DNA from 3 places in the Streptomyces sp. NPDC053427 genome. Region 2 is predicted to be linked to each of the others. Evidence: riboswitches for the same ligand, from Rfam matches in the RefSeq annotation. Region 2 holds a riboswitch; each other region holds the start of a gene.
The links. A riboswitch is a leader RNA that binds a small molecule or an ion and turns the genes downstream of it on or off. The one in region 2 is predicted to bind cobalamin.
Positions count from the first base shown of each region.

Region 1 (7,377 bases), on a different contig from region 2:
AACGCTTCGTCCGCACCTCGGACGAGGCCAACGCCCGTACCGTGGCGGCGACCCGCGACCGCGCCGACCTCGTCGTCACCTTCACTCCCGAAGAAGCCCCCCTCCCCGAAGCCCCTCTCCCCCGGGCCGAGTAGGCGCGCCCAGCAGACCCAGGACGGACAGCGCGCCCCACCCCAACGACACCGCCACCGCTTTCGCCTTCCGCTCCCCTCCCGGCAAGGTCGCGGCGAGCAGCGCGGCGTCCCCGAAATCCGCCGCGATACGCAGACAGGCCGCCGTGCGCAGCGCCGGCCCCTCCGGCGCCAGCACCATCGCGAGCCCGCTCGCCGCATCGCGCCAGCCGAGCGGCCGCAGCGAGGTCCGGGTCGCCCGCTCGCTCCGCCCGTCCTCGCCGACGAGCCCCGAGGGGCGGGCCAGCAGATCGGGCAGTACGGTCACCGCCACCCCGTACACCGCGGTGGCCGCCCCCACCGCGCGCAGCAGACGCACCGTCACCTTCCGCCCGCCTCCCGCCGTGGACCCGCCGGTTGCCTCGCTCTCGTCCTTCCGCGGCACGGCCCTTCTCAAACGACACTTCCAGTGTCATCATGACATCATGAGTGTCGTTGAGGCGGATGACAGTGACCGGCCGGCCCCCACCGAAGAGCTTCTGTACGACGTCATACGACGCCTGTGGCCCCTGCACCGCACGATCGTGCGCGCGGTGGAGCGCGAGCTGGAAGGCACCGGCATGACCGCCGGCGAGCACGCCCTGCTCGACGCACTCCGCAGCGAAGGCCCCCGGACCGTGCCGCAGTTGGCCCGCACCATGGGGCTCGACCGGCAGCCGGTGCAGCGCTGGGTGAACCACGCGGCGGAGCTGGGCCTGGTGGTGACGGCCCCCAACCCCGCCCACCGCCGCTCGCCTTTGATCGAGCTCACCACCGAGGGCGGCGAGGTGATGCGCGGAATCCAGCAGTTCGAGGCCGCCGAGCTGCGCCGCGGACTGGCCGACCTCTCGGCCGACGACGTCGGAACGGCCCTTCGCGTACTCGACCGGCTCGGCGAGGAGTTCCGGCACCTGGCGAACGGCTCACGCGTTGCCCCGGAGGGGCCGGACAACGAGGACAACCAGCCCGAACGGCATCATTAGCCACGGAGCGCCGAGACTCCGTACCACCGCAGCACCACCGCATCGCTGACACAAGGGAGTGCACAGAGAATGACCCACCCATTCGCCGCCTGGTCCGAGCTCGACAACGGCACCGTGCCGGTCGAGGACGGCGAGCTGTTCTACGAAACGGCCGGTGAGGGGCCCGCGGTGGTGCTGCTCCACGGCGGCATGCTCGACGTGCGCATGTGGGACGAACAGTTCTCCTGGCTGGCCGGCTCCGGTCACCGCGTGATCCGTTACGACTCCCGCGGCCACGGCCTCTCCTCCACCGTCACCGGCGACTGGTCCAACCACGACGACCTGTGTGCCCTCCTCGACGCCCTCGACGTCCCGAGTGCCGTCCTCGTCGGCCTCTCGCACGGCTCCCGGGTCGCCCTCGACGCCGCCCTCGCCCACCCGGACCGGGTCAGTGCCCTGGCCCTCGCCGCACCGGGCGTCAGCGGTCGCGCCTTCACCGACCCCTTCGTCCTGGAGCACATCAAGGAGCAGGTGGCGGCGATCGGCGCACCGGACGGCGCGGAGCGGTATGTCGAACACTTCCTGCGGATGTGGGTGGACGGCCCGCACCGCCGGCCGTCCGACGTGCACCCCGGGCTGCGCGAGCGGATGCGCGCCTCGGCCGCGGCCACGGTCGAGGTTCACGCCGACGGCGTGGGCGTCGGAATGCCGAGAGAGGTCGGCGCCGCCGACCGGCTGTCCGAGATACGGGTGCCGACGGTCGTGTTCGACGGCGACCTCGACAGCACGGACATCTCCGCCAACGCCCATGCGATCACCCTCGCCGTGCCGGGTGCCCGCAGGGTCCGGATACCGGGCGCGGCCCATATGGTCAATCTGGAGAACACCGCGGTCTACGACCGCGAACTGCGCGCCTTCCTCTCCTCCCTGGCGCGCTGATACCGCCGCGCTCCGAGGGGCCGTCCGCGCCGCGTGGGGCGGCGGCTAGAGTTGGCCGTGCCGTGGTGTTCGGGAAGACCGGTGACGGACCTTGTGGTCCCAGACCGGAGCGGCCCTCGCCACTGTGATCGGGGAGTTCCCGGCCCTTCCGTATGCGCTTGCGCGCCTACGGCGCCACTGACCGCAGCCCGCGGCCGGGAAGGCGGGGCCGGGCGCGTGCACCTGTAAGCCAGGAGACCGGCCACGGCATCTCACGAACTGATCCACGAGGTGCTGGAGCGTGACCGCCGGATGGCCCTGTCCACCGATACCCCGACCACCCCTGCTTCCGCCGCGTTCCGCTGGCGCCGGCAGGACACCGTCCGTACCGCGGGCCTGATGGCCGTCATAGCCGGGCTGCACGTCGTCGCCTTCGGCGTGCTCTTCCTGCTCGTCGTCCCCGGCCACTACACCGTGGGAAGCAAGGCCTTCGGTGTCGGACTCGGCATCACCGCGTACACCCTCGGCATGCGGCATGCCTTCGACGCCGACCACATCGCCGCGATCGACAACACCACCCGCAAGCTGATGGCAGACGGCAAGCGGCCGGTCTCGGTGGGCTTCTGGTTCGCCCTGGGCCACTCCAGCGTGGTCGTCCTGATGGCCGCCCTGGTGGCGGGCGGCGCCCAGCTCGCCGGCACGCTGCTCAACGACGAATCCCGCACCCATCAGATTCTCGGCACAGTCGGCACCACGGTCTCGGGGACGTTCCTCTACCTCATCGCCGCGCTCAACCTCATCGCCCTGACCGGGATCTGGCGGGTCTTCCGCGGGATGCGCGACGGCCACTACGACGAGGCCGAGCTGGAACAGCGCCTCGATGCGCGCGGCTTCATGAACCGCATCCTGGGGCGGTTCACCCGCGCGATCTCCCGCCCCGGCCAGATGTTCCCGCTCGGCTTCCTCTTCGGCCTCGGCTTCGACACCGCGACCGAAGTGACGCTGATGGTGATGGCGGGCAGCGGCGCCGCGGCCGGCCTTCCCTGGTACGCCGTCCTGTGCCTGCCGCTGCTGTTCGCCGCCGGAATGAGCCTCTTCGACACCCTCGACGGCACCTTCATGAACTTCGCCTACCAGTGGGCGTTCTCCAACCCGGTGCGCAAGGTCTACTACAACCTCACCATCACCGGCCTGTCGATCGCCGTCGCCCTCTTCATCGGCACCATCGAGCTGGTGACCGTGCTGCACGACAAGCTGGCCCTCAACGACCCGGTGACCGGCTGGGTTTCCGGCCTCGACCTCGACAATGTCGGCTTCGTCATCGTCGGCCTGTTCGTGGTGGTGTGGGCGGCGGCGTTGGCGTACTGGCGCCTGGCCGGGGTCGAAAAACGCTGGGCGGCGAGGACGTCGTCGGGCTCATAGGCCCGGACGCCCCGCTTCCGCGCGGCCGTCAGGTGGCCGAGCCGGCCGCCGCGCCGGTCATCAGGTCGGGCCCCCAGCGCTCGAGCTCCGCGGCAAGGTCCAGCGGGCGCAGCCGGTCCAGCACGTCCGGGCCGGGCCACTGCTCCCGCGGGACCCGCCACATCACCTCGAACTCGTTGCCGTCCGGATCCTTGGCGTACACGGACTTGGAGACGAGATGGTCGGTGGCGCCGACCAGCGCGCCGCGCGCCGCGAGCCGCCGCTCGGTCGCGGCGAGTTCGCCGAGCGTGCCGACTTCCCAAGCCAAGTGGTAGAGCCCGGCCCGGCCCGCCTCCGGGCCCGGCGCGTCCGGCCCCACCGCGAACAGCCCCAGGTCGTGGTCGTTGAGCGAGCCGGGAGCGCTGAGGAAGGCGGCGCGCCCCGGTATCTCGGCATCCAGCGTCAGCCCGAGGGCTTCGGTATAGAAGGCGACAGACCGCGCCACATCGCGGATATAGAGCACCGCGTGGTTGAGACGGCGTACGGACAAGATTCTCTCCCCACTCCCGCCGCGACGCCCTCAGGAGCCACGGCACACCTGCTTCTGCGTATCCCCGCTTCCGCGGGTTCCTGCCTGCGCTGCCTCGCTACTTCCGGACCAGCAGCACGCCCCCGGCGACCAGCACGGCGAGCACCAGCGCGACCACACCGTGGACGAGCCGGTGCACGCGCAGCGCGGGCAGGAGGCGGTCGGCGGCAAAGCGGCCGGGGCCGGTCAGCGCCAGCGCCGCCGCGCCCGCGGTCAGCAGCAGCTCGTACTCCACGCCCTTGGGTGCGAAGAATCCGCCGCCCCACTTCACGGCGAGGGCGTTGATCATCGTGCCGACGACCGCCGCGGCGGCGAGCGGCGTGAGCAGCCCGAGCACCAACCCGAGCCCGCCGAGCGTCTCGCTCACCCCCGCGACCAGGGCCATCGTCTTCCCCGACGGATAGCCGCTCATCGCGAAGAACTGCCCCGTCCCCTCCAGCCCGCCACCACCGAACCAGCCGAACAGCTTCTGGGCCCCATGCGCGGCCATGGTCAGCCCGAGCGCGATGCGCAGCAGGAGAAGTCCGGTGTCGGTGCCGTGCGTAGCGGGCGCCCGGCGCGTGTCCGCACCGAACAAGGGGGTCTGGCGAGTGCTGAGGGGGGACGTCATGGAGAGCGCTCTTCCCGTGTCGAGGTCGGCCGGGCCGAAGGCCTTGAGGATTTACTTGAAAGTTCAAATCTACGTCCACGACGATACACAGCCGCCCCGGGACGGACAACCATGAACAAGCCACACAACCCAACGGGATGAACCGCCACCGAAGCACCCAAAAACCCCACAAGGCACCGCCGAATCCCTCACGCGACGGGCACCACCGCGGCCTGCGCCTGCGCCTTCCCCTGCGCGCGCCCGTCCCACCGGACGCACACCTCACCGGGAAGCCGGCGCCCCACGCCCGCCGCCATCACGAACTGCACCGACTCATCGGGCCGGACGGTGGCGTCCTGCGGGAGGTTGCGCGCGCTCGCCCCCAGGCCATCGGGATCGACACGGACCCCGAAAGCGGTGGCCGAGCCCACATTCCGCAGCGCGAACCGGTGCCCGCCGCGCCGCCGCACCTCCCACCGCACCTCGCCATGCACCCCACCGAACGACTCGGGCAGCTCCAGAGAGGAACCCGGCCCCCGCTCCCCCAAAATGCGCAGCGCCGCGGCAAGCGTGTCCTCCACCGCACTCGCCCGCCGCGCGGCCGCCTCTGCCTGCAGATGGCTGATCTCGTTGGCTTCCTTGCCGATGCGGGCCTGCCGCCGCGAGTCGACCCAGGAGCAGCTCGAAATGACCAGTGTGACCGCTACGCCCGTCCATGTTGAGATATCTCCCGCTTGCATGCACGGACCATAGCGAGCCCCGGCACCACGAACGGCGATCACGCGCGAGGCCGCCACGGCACGGCGCGGCCTCGCGCGCCGGAACACGACGAAGGCCCCGCACCTTCCTCGGTACGGAGCCGTTTCGCCGGTCACGCAGAGAACCTGCATCACCAGCCCTTCGCCGTCTTCTCCCTCTCCGCTGTTGCCGTGTCGCCCGGACGCCCGCGGACCGGCCTCAGGCCCTCGGCTGCGTGAAGCGGATGCGGTTGCCGAAGGGGTCGCGGAGGCCGCAGTCGGTTCCGTACGGACGGTCGGTGGGCTCCTCGGTGAACTCGACGCCCCGGCCCAGCAGCGTCTGGTACGTCTTGCGGCAGTCGTCCGTGGTGAGAATGAGCCAGCCACCCATCGCGCCCTTGGTCACCAGCTCGCGGACCTGCTGCGCCGTCTCCTCGGACATCGCCGGAGCGCCCGGCTTCTCCAGCAGGATCTGCCGCTCCGGGTGGCCGGGGACGCTGACGGTCAGCCAGCGCATGAAGCCCATATCGACGTCCGCGCCGACCTCCAGGCCAAGCTTGCCGACGTAGAAGTCGAGTGCTTCGTCTTGGTCGAGGACGTAAATTGCTGAATGCGTGATTGCGGTGAACATGTGCATCACGCTACTGGTCACTCCGGACGAAAACTTATCCAAAACTGCTCAGTCGACGGACGCCACGAACGGTGCGGATGATCAGGCGCTCGGCCGCGTCCACGCCATCGTGAAGCAGGTCGGCACGCCCGTGGACGCCGCCTCCTGCCGGTACGTCCTCGGCGAGCGGCCGACGATGTCGCGGAACGTGCGGCTGAAGGTTCCCGGACTGCCGAAGCCGACTTCGAAGCAGATGTCCGTCACACTGCGGTCGGTCTCCCGCAGCAGGAACATCGCCCGCTCGACACGGCGGCGCTGCAGGTAGCGGTGTGGCGTCTCTCCGAACGTGGCCCGGAACGTACGCGTGAAGTGGGCCTCCGACACATGGGCGATCCGAGCCAGGGCCGGGACGTCCAGCGGCTGCGCATACGCGCGGTCCATCGCATCCCGTGCCCGAAGCATGCGGCGGTTGGTCTCTTCTGCAGCGCGGCTCACAGCGCCATCACACCACGGCTCTCCGCCGCCCATGACAGATCCGTTGACCGATCCGTTGACCGATCCGTCGCCCCGTCCGCCGACCGAGCTGTGACCGATTCACAACGCCCGCGTTCGCCCCACGCCCGTCACGGAACGCCCGTAGCCCTCGGCCACTCCCCGAAGCACCTGCGCAGACTGTTCGCCATCTCGCGCGCGGCCTCCAACAGGCTTGCGATCCCCACCAGTTCGCAGTGATCCCCTGGTCGGAGCGCTGGGCTGGCGGTGAGGCAAAGGTAGTAGATATGGGGTGGGCTGCGGTGTCGCACTTCGATTCCTTCGGGTAAGGAACACGTCGTGCCCACTCCCGGTGTGCTGAGGATCTTCCTCCCTGCGCTCTCGCTCCTGCCCCTGCTGCCGTTCGTCCTACTGTCGGCACCAGCGTGGGTTTGTCGACCCTTCACATGCCGGAACGAAAGCAGAGGGTCATGATCGAGGTGTCGCAGACGTTGATCGACTGGACGCGCGCCTGCGCCAAGGGCCGACAGCCGCCTGAGGAAGCAAGGAGACGGGTGGCTGCAAGCAGGAGCCGGGCAGGAGCAGGGGTTGGAGCAGGAGCAGGAGCAGGAATCGGCCCAGGAAGCGGCGGCCCGGCCGCACCGACATTCACTGCATGGGCACCAGCAGACGAAGACCCCTCCACGCAAGTGCGTGAAGGGGTCTCTGACCTGCTATTTCTCTGTGGGCACAGACGGATTTGAACCGCCGACATCTGCTTTGTAAGAGCAGCGCTCTACCGCTGAGCTATGCGCCCTGGCCGAGCCGACAGACTACCTTGCCGACGGGGCTGGACTGCAAACCCGTGCTCGAACTGCGAACTTACCGGCCGGTGTGTTCGTTTCCGTGGAGTGGGAGAATGACAGTCGGTTCTGGGGCGAATCCGATCGG
Region 1 is NZ_JBITYA010000002.1:118,260-125,636, forward strand. Features, by position in the region: gene ACIGWZ_RS05220 (nucleoside/nucleotide kinase family protein) at 1-134, shown strand, start outside; gene ACIGWZ_RS05225 (hypothetical protein) at 82-495, opposite strand; gene ACIGWZ_RS05230 (MarR family winged helix-turn-helix transcriptional regulator) at 596-1,132, shown strand; gene ACIGWZ_RS05235 (alpha/beta fold hydrolase) at 1,202-2,050, shown strand; cobalamin riboswitch at 2,097-2,311, shown strand; gene ACIGWZ_RS05240 (HoxN/HupN/NixA family nickel/cobalt transporter) at 2,342-3,451, shown strand; gene ACIGWZ_RS05245 (VOC family protein) at 3,480-3,980, opposite strand; gene ACIGWZ_RS05250 (DoxX family protein) at 4,078-4,629, opposite strand; gene ACIGWZ_RS05255 (hypothetical protein) at 4,818-5,348, opposite strand; gene ACIGWZ_RS05260 (VOC family protein) at 5,566-5,976, opposite strand; gene ACIGWZ_RS05265 (helix-turn-helix domain-containing protein) at 6,058-6,450, opposite strand; tRNA gene ACIGWZ_RS05270 (tRNA-Val) at 7,172-7,243, opposite strand.
Region 1: another riboswitch for cobalamin. It lies ahead of ACIGWZ_RS05240 (HoxN/HupN/NixA family nickel/cobalt transporter); the one in region 2 lies ahead of ACIGWZ_RS34965 (CoA-acylating methylmalonate-semialdehyde dehydrogenase).

Region 2 (7,377 bases):
GGAACGGCTGGCCACCGATCTGCGGGCCGCCCTCGGCGACGAGGCATGCGGCGCCCCGGTGCTCCCGGAGGAGGCCGTGGACGTGGCGCGCGACCACCCCGAGGTGGCGCGGGCGCTCGTCTCGCTGCACCGCCGCTACCGGGACGCCGCAGAACGAGTCGTAGCCCTCGCCTCCCCCGAGGACACCGCGGCCCTGCTGCCCGCCGAGCCCCACGACGAGGTACGGGACTTCTTCTACGCCCACCACAACCACTTCAAAGACCTCGACACCGAGGCCGAGCGGACCGCCGAAGGCCTGGGCCTCGGCACAGCGGGACGAGCGGCCGACGCGCTCACCGCATTGCTCGCCGCACGGCATCGCATCAAGGTCGTCCAGGCAGCCCCTGAACGGGGGGCGGACGCACGCCGCTTCGACGCCGGCAGCGGGCTGCTCCTGCTCTCACCGTGGCTCAGCGAAGGACAGCGCGCCTTCCAACTCGCCACCCAGCTGGCCCTCCTGGAACACTCTCCGCTGCTGGACGCCTTGGTGGACGCCGCGGACCTGGCGTCGCCACAGGCGGCCGACCTGGCCCGGATCGGGCTCGCCAACTACTTCGCCGGCGCCCTGCTCATGCCGTACGCCGTCTTCCACCGCGCCGCCGAGGAACTGCGCTACGACATCGAACTGCTCCAGGCCCGCTTCGGCGTCGGCTTCGAGACCGTGTGCCACCGGCTGTCCACCCTCCAGCGCACCGGCCACCGCGGCGTTCCCTTCTCCTTCCTGCGCGTCGATCGCGCCGGCAACATCTCCAAACGGCAGTCCGCCACCGACTTCCACTTCTCCCGGCTCGGCGGCACCTGCCCGCTCTGGACGGTCTACGAGGCGTTCTCCGCACCGGGGCGCATCCTCACCCAGGTCGCCGAAATGCCGGACGGCAAGAGGTACTTCTGGGTGGCACGTACCGTCACCCGGGGCGGCTTCGGGCATCGTGCGCCACGCGCCGACTTCGCCGTCGCGCTGGGCTGCGAACTCCGGCACGCCCCCCGTCTGGTGTACGCGGAAGGCACCGCCCTCGACGATCCGGGCGCCGCGACGCCGATCGGGCTGGGCTGCCGCATCTGCGAACGCCGGGACTGCGCCCAAAGGGCCCGTCCCCCGGCCGGCGGACGGCTGGCCGTGGACCCCGACCGGCGCAGCCATGTGCCCTATCCGGTGATCACGGACGCCTGACCGCCCGGACCTGGTGCGGATTCCCGCCGTGCGGTCCGTGGCGGGGTGGACTTACTAGGACGTCCAACTATATGTTCGTGGGCAAGGCCCGCGGTGCAGGGAAGCCGGTGTGATTCCGGCGCGGTCCCGCCACTGTGACCGGGGAATGCGCTCCCCGAAAGAGACCGGCCACTGACGGAGAAGTCCGTCGGGAAGGCCGGGGAGCGTGTGCTGATCCGGGAGTCAGGATACCGGCCGCGGGGTGTTCCGTGTTGTCCACGAGGATGGAGCAGACACGCATGGCACCGGTGTGCACCCACGCCCTTGACCGGCGAACCCGGCGGGTACCGATCACCGACATCTGACGGTCACCCGGCCCTGCGCTTCTCGCGCCGCTTCTGCGCGCACGCCGTCCGGCGTCCGTGCCGGGCCGGCGCGCCATCCCCGGATCTCACCTGACGGAGAGCAGGCTTTCATGGTCCGCGAACTGGCACATTTCATCGGCGGCAAGCACGCCTCGGGCACCTCGGGGCTCTACGGCGATGTGTACGACCCCAACACCGGCACGGTGCAGGCCCGCGTCCCGCTGGCCGACCGCGCCGAGACCGAGGCGGCGATCGCCGATGCCGCCGAGGCCCAGCGCGAATGGGGCGAGTGGAACCCGCAGCGCCGCGCCCGGGTACTGCTGAAGTTCCTCCAACTCGTGGAAGGCGAGCGGGAGTCGCTGGCCCGGCTGCTGTCGTCCGAACACGGCAAGACGGTCGCCGACGCCCACGGAGACCTGCAACGCGGCCTGGAGGTCGTCGAATTCGCCGCCGGCATTCCCCATCTGCTCAAGGGCGAATTCACCGACAACGCCGGCACCGGAATCGACGTGCACTCGCTGCGCGGCCCCCTCGGCGTCACCGCCGGCATCACCCCGTTCAACTTCCCCGCGATGATCCCGCTGTGGAAGGCCGCACCCGCCCTCGCCTGCGGAAACTCCTTCATCCTCAAGCCTTCCGAGCGCGCCCCCTCGGTACCGCTCCGGCTCGCCGAGCTGTTCCTGGAGGCGGGGCTCCCGCCGGGCGTCCTCAACGTCGTCAACGGGGGCAAGGAAGCGGTCGACACCCTGCTGTCCGACCCCAGGGTCGGCGCGCTGGGCTTCGTCGGCTCCACCCCGATCGCCGCGCACATCTACGCCACCGCCGCCGCGCACGGCAAGCGCGCCCAGTGCTTCGGCGGCGCCAAGAACCACCTGATCGTCATGCCGGACGCCGACCTCGACCAGGCCGTCGATGCGCTGATCGGCGCGGGCTACGGCTCGGCGGGGGAGCGCTGCATGGCGATCTCCGTGGCCGTACCGGTCGGCGAGGCCACCGCCGACGCCCTGGTCGAGCGCCTGAAGGAGCGCATCGGGCAGCTGCGCATCGGCCGCAGCGACGACCCCGGCGCCGACTTCGGGCCGCTCGTCAGCCGGGACGCCCTCGACCGGGTACGCCGGTACGTCGACATCGGGGTCAACGAGGGCGCCGAACTCGTCGTGGACGGCCGCGGCTTCACCCTCGCCGGCCATGAGAACGGCTTCTTCGCGGGCGCCACGCTCTTCGACCGGGTCACCCCGCAGATGCGGGTCTACCGGGAAGAGATCTTCGGCCCCGTGCTGTGCGTCGTGCGGGCCGCCGACTACGAGGCGGCGCTGCGGCTGCCCAGCGAGCACCCGTACGGCAACGGCGTGGCGATCTTCACCCGCGACGGAGACACCGCCCGCGACTTCACCCGCCGGGTCAACACCGGCATGGTCGGCGTGAACGTGCCCATCCCCGTCCCGGTCGCCTACCACACCTTCGGCGGTTGGAAGCGCTCCGGATTCGGCGACCTCAACCAGCACGGGCCGGACGCGATCCGCTTCTACACCCGCACCAAGACCGTCACCTCGCGCTGGCCCTCCGGGGCCAAGGAGGGCGCGAGCTTCACCCTCCCGACCATGAAGTGAGCGCCATGACCACCACCATGCTCACCGACGACCAGCTCGCCCTCGTCGAAGCGACGCTCGACTTCACCCAGGACCACCTCACCCCGCACGCCGTGCAGTGGGACCAGGACAAACACTTCCCCCTGGACGTACTGCGCAAGGCCGCGGGCATCGGCCTCGGCGGCATCTACGTCCGGGAGGAGAGCGGCGGCAGCGGACTCGGCCGGGCCGACGGCGTGCTGATCTTCGAAACCCTGGCCTCCGGCTGCCCGTCCATCGCCGGATTCCTCTCCATCCACAACATGGTCGCCTGGATGATCGACCGGTACGGCGACGCCGCCCAGCGCGAACGATGGTTGCCGAGGCTGTGCGCCATGGAGGACCTGGGCAGCTACTGCCTGACCGAACCCGGCGCCGGATCGGACGCCGCCGCCCTGCGCGCCCGCGCCGTACGCGACGGCGACGGCTATCTCCTCACCGGCGTCAAGCAGTTCATCTCCGGCGCCGGGGCCTCTCAGGTCTACGTCGTCATGGCCCGCACCAGCGACGACGGCCCGCGCGGCGTCTCGGCCTTCCTCGTCGACAAGGACGATCCCGGGCTCTCCTTCGGCCCGAACGAGAAGAAGATGGGGTGGAGCGCCCAGCCGACCCGTCAGGTGGTCCTGGACGGGGTGCGGGTGCCCGCCGACCGGCTGCTCGGCCGGGAGGGCGACGGATTCCGCATCGCCATGAACGGGCTGAACGGCGGCCGGCTCGGCATCGCCGCCTGCTCGCTCGGCGGCGCCCGTGCCGCACTGGACGGCAGTCTGGTCCACCTCGCCGACCGCGAGGCGTTCGGCGCGCGGCTGCTCGACGCGCAGGCACTGCAGTTCCGGCTCGCCGACATGGCGACCGAACTGGCCGCGGCCCGCGCCCTGGTCCACCAGGCCGCGCAGGCACTGGACCGCGGTGACCGCCAGGCCCCGCAGCTGTGCGCGATGGCCAAGCGGTTCGCCACCGACACCGGGTACTCCGTCGCCGACCGGGCGCTTCAACTGCACGGCGGCTACGGCTACTTGACCGAGTACGGCATCGAAAAGATCGTCCGCGACCTGCGGGTGCACCAGATCCTGGAAGGAACCAACGAGATCATGCGCGTCATCGTGGCCCGCGGCCTGACGGAGACACTGCGGTGACCGCCGCCGACGAGCCCGTCCTCCTGACCACCGAGGGCCGAACCGCCCGCATCACACTCAACCGGCCCCGCGCCCTCAACGCCCTCACCCACCCGATGGTCGAGCGCATCGACGAAGCGTTGACCGCCTGGGAGCACGACCCCACTGTCGAGACCGTGGTCCTCACGGGCGCGGGGGAGCGCGGCCTGTGCGCGGGCGGCGACATCCGCTCCATCTACGAGGACGCGCGCACCGGAGGGAGCGCATCGGCGGCGTTCTGGCGGGACGAATACCGGCTCAACGCCCGCATCGCGCGCTATCCGAAGCCCTATGTCGCCCTCATGGACGGCATCGTGATGGGCGGCGGCGTCGGCCTCTCGGCCCACGGCAGCATCCGCATCGTCACCGAACGCTCCCGGATCGCCATGCCCGAGACCGGCATCGGCTTCGTCCCCGACGTCGGCGGCACCTACCTGCTGGGCCTCGCCCCCGGCAAGGTCGGCACCCACCTGGCGCTCACCGGGGCACCGGTCGGCGCCGCCGACGCCCTGCTGTGCGGCCTCGCCGACCACTTCGTCCCCGCCGACCTCCTGCCCCGGCTGCTCGCCGACCTCACCACCACTGGCGTCCGGGACGTCCTGGAACGCCATGTGCGGCAGCCACCACCGGGCGAACTCGCCGGGCAGCGGGCCTGGATCGACGCCTGCTACCGCGCCGACACGGTGGAGGACATCCTCACCCACCTGCGCGCCCACCCCGCTCCCGAGGCCGCACGGGCCGCCGAGACCCTGACCGGGAAGTCGCCCACCGCCCTCAAGGTCACGCTCGCCGCGCTGCGACGCGCCCGACGGCTCGGGCCCCTGGAACGCGTACTGGAACAGGAGTACCGGATCTCCTGCGCAGCCCTGTCCTCGCACGACCTGACCGAGGGCATCCGTGCCCAGGTCATCGACAAGGACCGCGCCCCGAAGTGGTCACCGGACACGCTGGCCGAGGTCGGAGACGCGGACGTAGCCCGCTTCTTCGCACCACCCGAACCCTCTGGGCCCGAACCCTCCCGACCCGGATCCGGCCTCGGCCTCGCCGCACTCGCATCGGCGCAGGAGGTGCCCTGGTGAACGCCGACACCCGCACCATCGGGTTCATCGGTCTCGGCCACATGGGCGGTCCGATGGCCGCCAACCTCGTCAAGGCCGGCCACCGAGTGATCGGTTTCGACGTGGTGCCCGACGTCCTCGCCGCCGCTGCTGGGGCCGGAGTCGAGGCGGCCGGCTCGGCGGTGGAGGCCGCGACCACGGCGGACGTGGTGATCACCATGCTGCCCGCGGGACGTCACGTCCTGGACCTGTACCGGAACGAGGGGCTGCTGACCGCCGCCCGGCCCGGCACGCTGTTCCTCGACTGCTCGACCATCGACGTCGCCGACGCACGCTCCGCCCACGAAGCCGCCGTCGCCGCCGGGATGCGTGCCCTGGACGCCCCCGTCTCCGGCGGCGTAGTGGGCGCCGAGGCCGCCACCCTCACCTTCATGGTGGGTGGTGCGCAGGCCGAGTTCGCCGAGGCCGAGCCGCTGCTTGCCGCGATGGGCAGGAAGGCCGTGCACTGCGGTGCCGGGGGCGCGGGGCAGGCCGCGAAGATCTGCAACAACATGATCCTCGGCATCTCGATGATCGCCGTCAGCGAGGCATTCGTCCTCGGCGAAAGCCTCGGGCTGTCCCACCAGGCGCTCTTCGACGTGGCTTCCACGGCCTCCGGCCAGTGCTGGGCGCTGACCGTCAACTGCCCCGTGCCGGGGCCCGTCCCCGCCAGCCCCGCCAACCGCGACTACCTCCCCGGCTTCGCCGCCCCGCTGATGGCCAAGGACCTCGGCCTGGCCGCCAACGCGGCACGCGCGGGCGGCGTACCCGTCGAACTCGGCCTGAAGGCAGCCGAGTTGTACGCCGCGTATGCGGCCGGAGCAGGCGCCGAAGCGGACTTCTCCGGAATCCTGCAAACCCTGAGGGGCGGAACCGCTCCCGAGCACGGTTCCGGTCCCAGGAACGACGCGAAGGGCGGCACCCCCTCATGACTCGACCCCAAGAAACGCCCTACGAGACCCTCCTCGTCGCACGCAAGGGCCGCACCGCCCTGGTGACCCTCAACCGCCCCAAGGCGCTCAACGCCCTCAGCCTCCAGGTCATGACCGAGGTCGTCGCGGCAACCGAAGCCCTCGACCGGGATCCGGATGTCGGCTGCATCGTCCTCACCGGCTCGGCCAAGGCGTTCGCGGCCGGAGCCGACATCAAGGAGATGGCCCCGCAGGGCTATCTCGACATGTACCTCAGCGACTGGTTCACCGCGTGGGACCGGCTGGGGCAGCTGCGCACCCCGACCGTCGCCGCCGTCTCCGGCTTCGCCCTCGGCGGTGGCTGCGAACTCGCCATGCTCTGCGACATCCTGTTGGCCGCCGACACCGCCGTGTTCGGACAGCCGGAGATCAAGCTGGGCGTGATCCCGGGCATCGGCGGCTCCCAGCGGCTGACCCGCGCCGTCGGCAAGGCCAAGGCGATGGAGATGTGCCTGACCGGCCGCACCATGGACGCCACCGAGGCGGAGCGCGCCGGCCTCGTCTCACGGGTCGTCCCCGCGGCCGACCTGCTCGGCGAGGCCCTCGCGGTCGCCGAAACCGTCGCGGGCATGTCGCTTCCCGTCGCGATGATGGCGAAGGAGGCGGTCTCCCGGGCCTTTGAAACGACTCTCGCCGAGGGGGTCCGCTTCGAACGGCGGCTGTTCCACGCGGTGTTCGCGACCGCGGACCAGAAGGAGGGGATGAGCGCCTTCATCGACAAGCGGCCGCCGGAGTTTGCCCACCGCTGAGAGACGGACCGGACATCCGAGTCCCTTCCGGTGCGCGGCGGGGCGGTCGGTGCGCTTTCCACGGGGTGTCCGGCGGGCCGTACCGCATCGATGTCGACGCGGTACGGCATGCGGAGCTCAACGGTGTCCCGTAACTGGCGGTCGGCCCTGGTGCCCTCAGCCAGACCGATGGGGAACCCTTGACTGAAGGTTGACCGCTTGCGTGGCCAGCCTATGGAGAGGGC
Region 2 is NZ_JBITYA010000015.1:178,073-185,449, reverse strand. Features, by position in the region: gene ACIGWZ_RS34970 (short-chain fatty acyl-CoA regulator family protein) at 1-1,210, shown strand, start outside; cobalamin riboswitch at 1,278-1,464, shown strand; gene ACIGWZ_RS34965 (CoA-acylating methylmalonate-semialdehyde dehydrogenase) at 1,665-3,164, shown strand; gene ACIGWZ_RS34960 (acyl-CoA dehydrogenase family protein) at 3,170-4,318, shown strand; gene ACIGWZ_RS34955 (enoyl-CoA hydratase/isomerase family protein) at 4,315-5,415, shown strand; gene mmsB (3-hydroxyisobutyrate dehydrogenase) at 5,412-6,365, shown strand; gene ACIGWZ_RS34945 (enoyl-CoA hydratase) at 6,362-7,153, shown strand.

Region 3 (7,377 bases), on a different contig from region 2:
GCCCACGGCACCAACGATGCGCAGAAGACGATGGGCGTGATAACGCTCGCGCTGATCACCGGCGGGGTCGTCGCCCCGCACGCCGACCCGCCGCTGTGGGTCATCGCCTCCGCGGGCATGGCCATCGCGCTCGGCACGTACCTGGGCGGCTGGCGGATCATCCGCACGATGGGCAAGGGCATCACCGACATCCAGCCGCCGCAGGGCTTCGCCGCCCAGACCGGCGCGGCGGCCACCATCCTGGCCTCCTCGCACCTCGGCTTCGCGCTCTCCACCACCCAGGTCTGCTCCGGTTCCGTGATGGGTTCGGGCCTGGGCCGCAAGGGCGGCGTGGTGCGCTGGTCGACGGCCGGCCGGATGGTCCTGGCCTGGGGGCTGACGCTGCCGGCGGCCGGTCTGGTCGCGGCGGGCGCCGCGTTCCTGGCGAAGCAGGGCAGCTGGGGCGTGGCGGCGGTCGCCGTCCTCGGTCTCGCTGTCTGCGGCGCGATCTGGGCCGCCTCCCGGCGCAAGCCCATCGACCACACCAATGTCAACGACGGCCCGGCCGCGGAGCCGGTGGGCGTGGTGACCGCCGCGCTGCAGACCGTCGCGCCTCCGCCGGCGGGCCAGGTGACCCCGCCGGCCACCGAGCCGGACGCCTCCGAAGCGCCGTCCCCGGCGGCCGCGGACGCCCCCGCGGCCCCGCCCGCCGCACGCAAGAAGAAGACCGCGACGGCCGCCCGCTAGCGCGACCTCCCGCAACGGACACGGAAACACAAGGACAGGGAACGCAATGAGCATCGACTGGGCAGCTCTCGGCCAGGTCTTCGGCGTCACGCTCGCGGTGACGGTAGGGATCGTGGGCCTGTTCACCGTCGGCATCGTGGGTACGTCCCGCACGCCGGGCCGGCCGGGCGACACGGCCACGGCCACCGCGCCCGGCGCCGGGGCGCGGGCCGGGGCAGTGACCGCCTTCGCCCTGTGCGCGGCGGCGGTGGCGTACGGCATCTACCTGATCGTCGCCGCCTGAGAGCGGGACGACGGCGCTCACCGGCGACACGGATGAGGCGCTCAGCGGCCGCGGGGATCCCCTCGTCCGCTGAGCGCCTCATCCGCTTCCTTGGCCAGTTCGTCCGCGATGGCGGTGCCGCCCCGACTGCCCAGGTATTCGGAGACCCGGATCTGCACCACCTTGCTGAAGGTCTGGTAGTGCGCGCTGCGCGGGCGCGGTTCGGCCGCCCGTAGGGCCGCGTACAGCGTGCGGGTGTACGGCGGCTCCTGGCCGGGCTGCGGCGCCGGCGGCCCGCTGGCGCCCCGCTCGCCGCGCTCGGCGTCCCCGGGCGGCAGCGGGCAGGACGGCGCGTCCGCGCCCTCCCGGTACGCGGAATCGCGGGTCGCGGCGAATCCCCGCTCCAGCAGACAGCGCTCGCTGCTCCGGCCGGTCAGCGCCTCGATGAGCGCCCGGGCCCCCTCGGGCCGGGTGCTGTGCGCGGAGATCGCGAGATTCTGCCCGCCCAGGACGGACATCCGTTTGCCGTCGACGGCGCGGGCCGGCAGCTCGGCGACCCTGAACTGACGGCCGGGCGTGAGCTTCTCGGCGACCGAGGCGTATTCGACCGGCCAGTTGCGCATGAACAGCGCCCGGCCGTCGGCGAACCAGCGGCGGCTCTCGGTCTCGTCCATCGTGGTGGCCTCGTGCGGCATGATCGAGTCGAGCCGGAGCTTGAGGTCGGCGACGCCCTGCTGGAGCGAGCCGACCTGCTCGCCCTTGGTGAAGCTGGTGGCGTCCGGGTCACCGCCGTTGGCCCAGGCCGACTCCAGGGCGTTGACGGTCAGCCCTTCGTACGGCCGCAGCTGGGCGACCATGCCGTACATCCTGGGCGGTTTCCGCCCGCCGTCGGCCTCCTTCGCGGCCTTGCGGTTGTAGGCGCCCGCGACCTGGTCGGCCCAGTCCTTCAGCTGCCCCCAGTTGGCGGGGGGACCGTCGTGCCCGTAGTCGTGCAGGATGTCGCTGCGGTAATAGAGCAGCCCGGCGTCGGTGTTGAAGGGCACACCCCACACCTTGCCGTCGTACTCCGTCGTCTTGACCACGCTGTCGAGGAAGTCGCCGTCCAGGCTCGCGCCCCAGGGCCGGATCACGCCCGCCTCGGCGAACTCCGCGGTCCAGGCCACATCGATGTTGAGCACGTCATAGCCGCCGTTGCCCGACTGTCCCGCCGCCAGCAGCTGGCTGCGCTGGCCGTCGGCGGTGTCCGGGAGCTTGACGATCCGTACCGTGCGGTGGGTGCGCTTCTCGAAGGCGTCGATCAGGTCCTGGCGGACGCCGGAGCTGCTGAGGTCGCTGCCGGTGGCCAGCACGATCGCGCCCTTCTCGGGGCCGGGTCCGACTCCGGAGGTGCAGCCGCTCGCGGCGACCAGCAGGGTCAGACAGGCCAGCGCGGCGGTCATCGGGGTGCGGGGAGCGGTCATCGGTCCCCCTTCGCGGCGGTCCCGATGGAGGCGACGAAACCGGCGAGCTGATCCGGCGCCCCCGGTCCCCCGGACACGCAGCGGCCCTTGGAGGCGGCCGCCAGCCACTGGAGGGCGACGGCGTCGCAGCCGGACCGGCCCATCGCCAGGGTCAGGACCGGCACATCCGGTCCGCTCTTCAGGAGCGCGGTGAGCGTCCTGTCCACGCCCGCGGCGCGCTGCGCTCCGGCGCCGTCGTCCTGGTCGAGGACGAGCACGATGGCGTTGTTGGTGCCCTTGGCCGTCTTCATCGCCCGTACGGCGGCGGTCAGCGCCTCCTCCATGGCGGCGCCGTGGTCGACCAGGCCGCCGCCCGCGATCCGCTCCAGCGCGGCCTTGCCCCGGGCCGGGTCGGCGCTGCCGAGCCGGACGAGCTCGTCCACGGCGTTGCGGTCGTCGGGGTGTGCGGGGTCCGGGAAGGTCCACAGCCCGTACGTGTGGTGGGCGCCGGCCATCTCCACGGCCCGGCTCGCCGCGCTGACGGCGATCGGCAGTCTGCCGCCGTCCGCCATGGAGGTGGAGGCGTCCATCAGGATCAGCAACTGGCTGGACTTCTGCGCCTTGTTGTAGCTGTCGAGCACCTTGGACACCTGGTCCGAGCCCGCGGTGAAGGGGATGACGGGGGCGTGCGGATCGGTCTCCGCGCGGCTGGTGAGCAGCGGCGAACCGAGTGCCGGCTGCGGCATCGCGCCGTCCTTTCCGGGCACTCCGCGGTAGCCCTGCGCGGTGATGGCGGGCTGCCCGCCTCCCGGGTCGCGCAGCCACTCGGCGAACCGGCCGACCGCGGCCCGCCGGGCGGTGGCGTCCGCGGCGCCGCGCCAGTCGACCCGGATCAGGGGGTGGTCGAGGGCCGGGACGTTCCTGGGGTAGTAGGCGGTGTAGCGGTCGCCGGGGGCGAGCGGGTCGGGCAGGGTCGGGCAACTGCCGATGGCGCGGCCGAGGTTGAAGTCGGCGAGGGCCTTCTCGGAGACCAGCGGTGCGGACTTCGCGGCGGCGCCGGAGCCGGCCCCGGCGTCACCGGAGCCGTTCCGGCCGGGGCGCAGCGAGCACAGGAGCTCGGTGCTGCCCGCGTACTGGCTGCCCGGGGCGGAGAGCCGGCTCTCGGCGTTGTCGGCGAGCGTCGGATCGGGGCCGGCCGTGTCCGAGGAGCCGATGGCGGAGCCGTCGGCGGCGAGGTAGAGGCCGACGGTGTGCAGCAGGCCGGTGCCGGACAGGACGGGGCTGGGCCGCAGGAGTTTGAGGTTGCGGTGCTGTGCGTCGGTGCCGGTGAGCAGGTCCCGCCAGGAGGCGCTGCCCCGTTCGACGTCGTCCAGCTGCTTCTTCGACGGGATGCCGACGACCAGCGGGGTGTAGGCGACCGGGCCGGTGTCGTGCAGTGTCGCCGGGGAGCCGGTCGCGGGCATCCGGCGGCGGACCTCGTCGTAGTCGGCGGTGGACTCGGGGATCCACAGGTCGGGCTGCGGGCCCGGCCGGTAGAGGGGGTCGACGCCCTTGCCGTCCGGCCCGCCCTTGCCGGTGCCCTGCGCCTCGCCCTGCCAGCGGTCGGCGGCGGCGAAGCCCTGGCCGACCTGGTCCTTGGCGGCGGAGTAGACGGTGATCTGGGCGCGCCGGCAGCCGTCGGGGTAGTCGCCCTCGCCGTCCAGGGGGCGGGTGTCGGCCGCGGACATCTCGTAGTCGAAGGCGGCGCGGCGCAGCGCGGGTTCGGCCTCCGGGGCGGTGAGCAGCCGCAGTTCGAGGGCGGGCGGGCAGGCCGGGGCCTCGCCGGGGAGGTTCAGCAGGACGACGCCCCCGGTGGCCGGTACGAAGATGATCGCGAGGACGAGGAGGAGCCTGGGCCAGTGCCGGAGGTAGGCGTTGAGCCAGCGGCGTAAGCGGATGCGCAGCGGGGTGCGGGGCCGGTCGCCGGAGGTGGCGAAGGAGAGGATGACGTCGTCGGTGGTGTTCTGCTTGGCCGAGCGGGGCTTCCAGACGTCGCCCATCGGGGTCCGCTCGCCGACCACCTCCCGGCGCAGCGCCTGGACGAGATCGTCGAACGCGACGAAGCGCTTGCCCGGTATGCCGCGTTCGAGGATCCGCACCACGGCGCGGGTGAAGACGCTGCCGCCGGCCGGTTCGTCGCCGCTGAAGATACGGCGGTTGGGCTGCGCGGCCATCAGCAGCGACATGGGCTTGCGGCAGCGGTGGAAGGCCTCGCCCGCGTTTCCGGCGTAGCAGCACTCCAGGATGATCACTATCCGGTCGGCCCGCGCGTTGTCCAGGTAGCGCAGCACCACGTCCGCCCAGGAGACGGTCTTGTGGCGCCGTTCCGACGTCCCGACCATCAGCTGCAGATCGCCGCCGTCGGGGCCGACCCGGCCATGGCCGGAGAAGTACACCAGCAGCAGTCCGCGCGCCTCGCTCGTGACGACGTCCAGTTCCTGCTGGACCTCCCACGGCTCCTGGGTCCGGCAGATGCGGACCTCGTCCTCGGTGAACAGGTCGGTGCCGGCGTCGGTCAGGACGCTCTTGAGTTTCTCGGCGTTGTCCTTCACCGCGGGCAGCGGGCGCAGGTTCTTGTAGTCGCTGACGCAGATCAGCAGCGCCCGGTTGACCTTGCCCCGTGCGTCGTATTCGGGCATCCGCCTCAGTCCTCGGCGGTGCTGCCGCCCCCGGCGCCGCCGAGCTCGCGCAGATCGCCGTCCCGCTCGCCGACCGCGACGGAGGGCCGCTCGCCGTCGGCGCGTTCCTCCCTGCGCCGGCGCAGCCATTCCTGGAGGGCGATGGTCAGGCTCTTGGTGACCTCCGCGGCGACCGCGCCGACGACGACCAGGATCAGGTCGTCGACCCCGACGGCCATATCCGCGGGGCCGGGCTCCGCCACGCCCTCGCTCTCCCCCGCGGGCCGGGAACGCCGCGCCCAGTCGTGCTGCCGCCGGGTCAGCCACGGCTCCCGCTCCAGCCACGCCTTGAGGTGCGCGGTGTCCTGCTCCGCATCGTCCGTGCCCGTGATCCTGATGCGGATCTCCTGCTGCGTCTGTCGACCGCTCTCGTCGCGGTCGGCGCTGTCCGACATCCCCCGGCCCCCTTCCGGCGGGCCCCATTGCCCACCGTGCACCAGATAGTGACGCGCGATCAGGCCCAGGGGCAACCGTCGGTGACGTACCGACCACCCTGTGGCCCGCGCCACACCCCCTGCCACAGGGCTGCTTCGCAGGTCAAGGGTGAGTTGACGGGCATTCGCGGGGCGTGGTGGACTGCCCGGGCCATTCGGCGACAGATGAGGAAGACCGGTGAGAATCCGGCGCGGTCCCGCCACTGTCACCGGGGAGCGCTCCTCCAGCAACGGCCACGGTCCGCCGCACGGATGCCCGCAGGGGCCGCCGCGTACGGGCTGGAAGGCCGGGGGAAGCGCCGATCCGGGAGCCAGGAGACTCTCGTCGCCGTCACGTCGAGCCAGGGCGCGGACCCTGAGTGAGGACATATCGCCATGCCCGGCCGCCATTCGAGATGCCCGCGCCCAGCCGTCACCGTGTGCCTTCGAGGCCTGACGGCGGCCTGATCCGATGCGCGGCGAACACGCGGGATATGCGTGCGGCGCGGCCCTCGGCTTTCTCGGTGACCTGATCGCGGCCGATCCCCGGCGCGGCCATCCGGTGGCCGCCTTCGGCCGTGCCGCGGGCGCACTCGAGCGCCGGCTGTGGCGCGACCACCGTGGATACGGGGCGGCGCACGCCGTGGTGTGCGCGGGCGGCGCGGCGGCCGGTGCCGCCCTCCTTCAGCGCGCCCTGGGCGGCCGGGCCCCGGCGCGGGTCGCCCTGACCGCGGCCACCGTCTGGGCGGTGCTCGGCGGCACCTCGCTCGGCCGGGAGGCGCGGGCCGTCGGCGGCGCGCTGGCGGCGGGTGACCTGGAGGTGGCGCGCGAGCGGCTGCCGCATCTGTGCGGCCGCGATCCGCAGGCGCTGGACGGGCCGGGGATGGCCCGCGCGGTGGTGGAGTCGGTCGCCGAGAACACCTCGGACGCGGTGGTGGGCGCCCTGGTGTGGGGCGCGCTGGGCGGAGTGCCCGGCCTGGTGGCGTTCCGTGCGGTGAACACCCTGGATGCGATGGTCGGCCACAAATCGCCGCGCTACCGGCGGTTCGGCTGGGCGGCGGCCCGGCTCGACGACGTGGCCGGCTGGCCCGGGTCCCGGCTGACCGCCGCGCTGACCGTCCTGGCGGGCCCCGACCGGCGCGGCGCGCTGCGGGCGTGGCGGGCGGACGGCGGCGCGCATCCGAGCCCCAACGCGGGCCCGGTGGAGGCCTCGTTCGCGGGCGCGCTCGGCGTCCGGCTGGGCGGCACGCTGGCGTACGGCGGACGGGTCGAGCACCGCCCGGTGCTCAACGGTCCGGCGCCGCCGCCCGGCACAGAGGACATCGAGCGGGCGGTGCGGCTCTCGCGCCGGGTGAGTGTGCTGGCGCTGGCGACGACGGTCGCGGGACGGCTGGCGGTCGGCGTGGTACGGCGCAGGAACGAGAGTGGGAGGAAGCCCCGGTGAACGGGCGGTTGAGGGGATCCGGCACGGCGGTCGGCGGCGGCCTGCTGGTGGCCGGCACGACGTCCGACGCGGGCAAGAGCGTGGTGACGGCGGGCATCTGCCGCTGGCTGGCCCGGCAGGGCGTCAAGGTCGCCCCGTTCAAGGCGCAGAACATGTCCCTGAACTCCTTCGTGACGCGCGAGGGGGCGGAGATCGGGCGGGCGCAGGCGATGCAGGCGGCCGCGGCGCGGGTGGAGCCGACCGCGCTGATGAACCCCGTACTGCTCAAGCCGGGCAGCGACCGCAGCAGTCAGGTGGTGCTGCTAGGCAAGCCGGTGGGGGAGCTCAGCGCGCGGGGGTACCACGCGGGGCGCCAGGAGCAGTTGCTGGGCACGGT
Region 3 is NZ_JBITYA010000008.1:403,887-411,263, reverse strand. Features, by position in the region: gene ACIGWZ_RS24265 (anion permease) at 1-726, shown strand, start outside; gene ACIGWZ_RS24260 (hypothetical protein) at 773-1,009, shown strand; gene ACIGWZ_RS24255 (extracellular solute-binding protein) at 1,051-2,448, opposite strand; gene ACIGWZ_RS24250 (caspase family protein) at 2,445-5,105, opposite strand; gene ACIGWZ_RS24245 (hypothetical protein) at 5,111-5,539, opposite strand; cobalamin riboswitch at 5,744-5,900, shown strand; gene ACIGWZ_RS24240 (cobalamin biosynthesis protein) at 6,030-7,001, shown strand; gene ACIGWZ_RS24235 (cobyric acid synthase) at 6,998-7,377, shown strand, end outside.
Region 3: another riboswitch for cobalamin. It lies ahead of ACIGWZ_RS24240 (cobalamin biosynthesis protein); the one in region 2 lies ahead of ACIGWZ_RS34965 (CoA-acylating methylmalonate-semialdehyde dehydrogenase).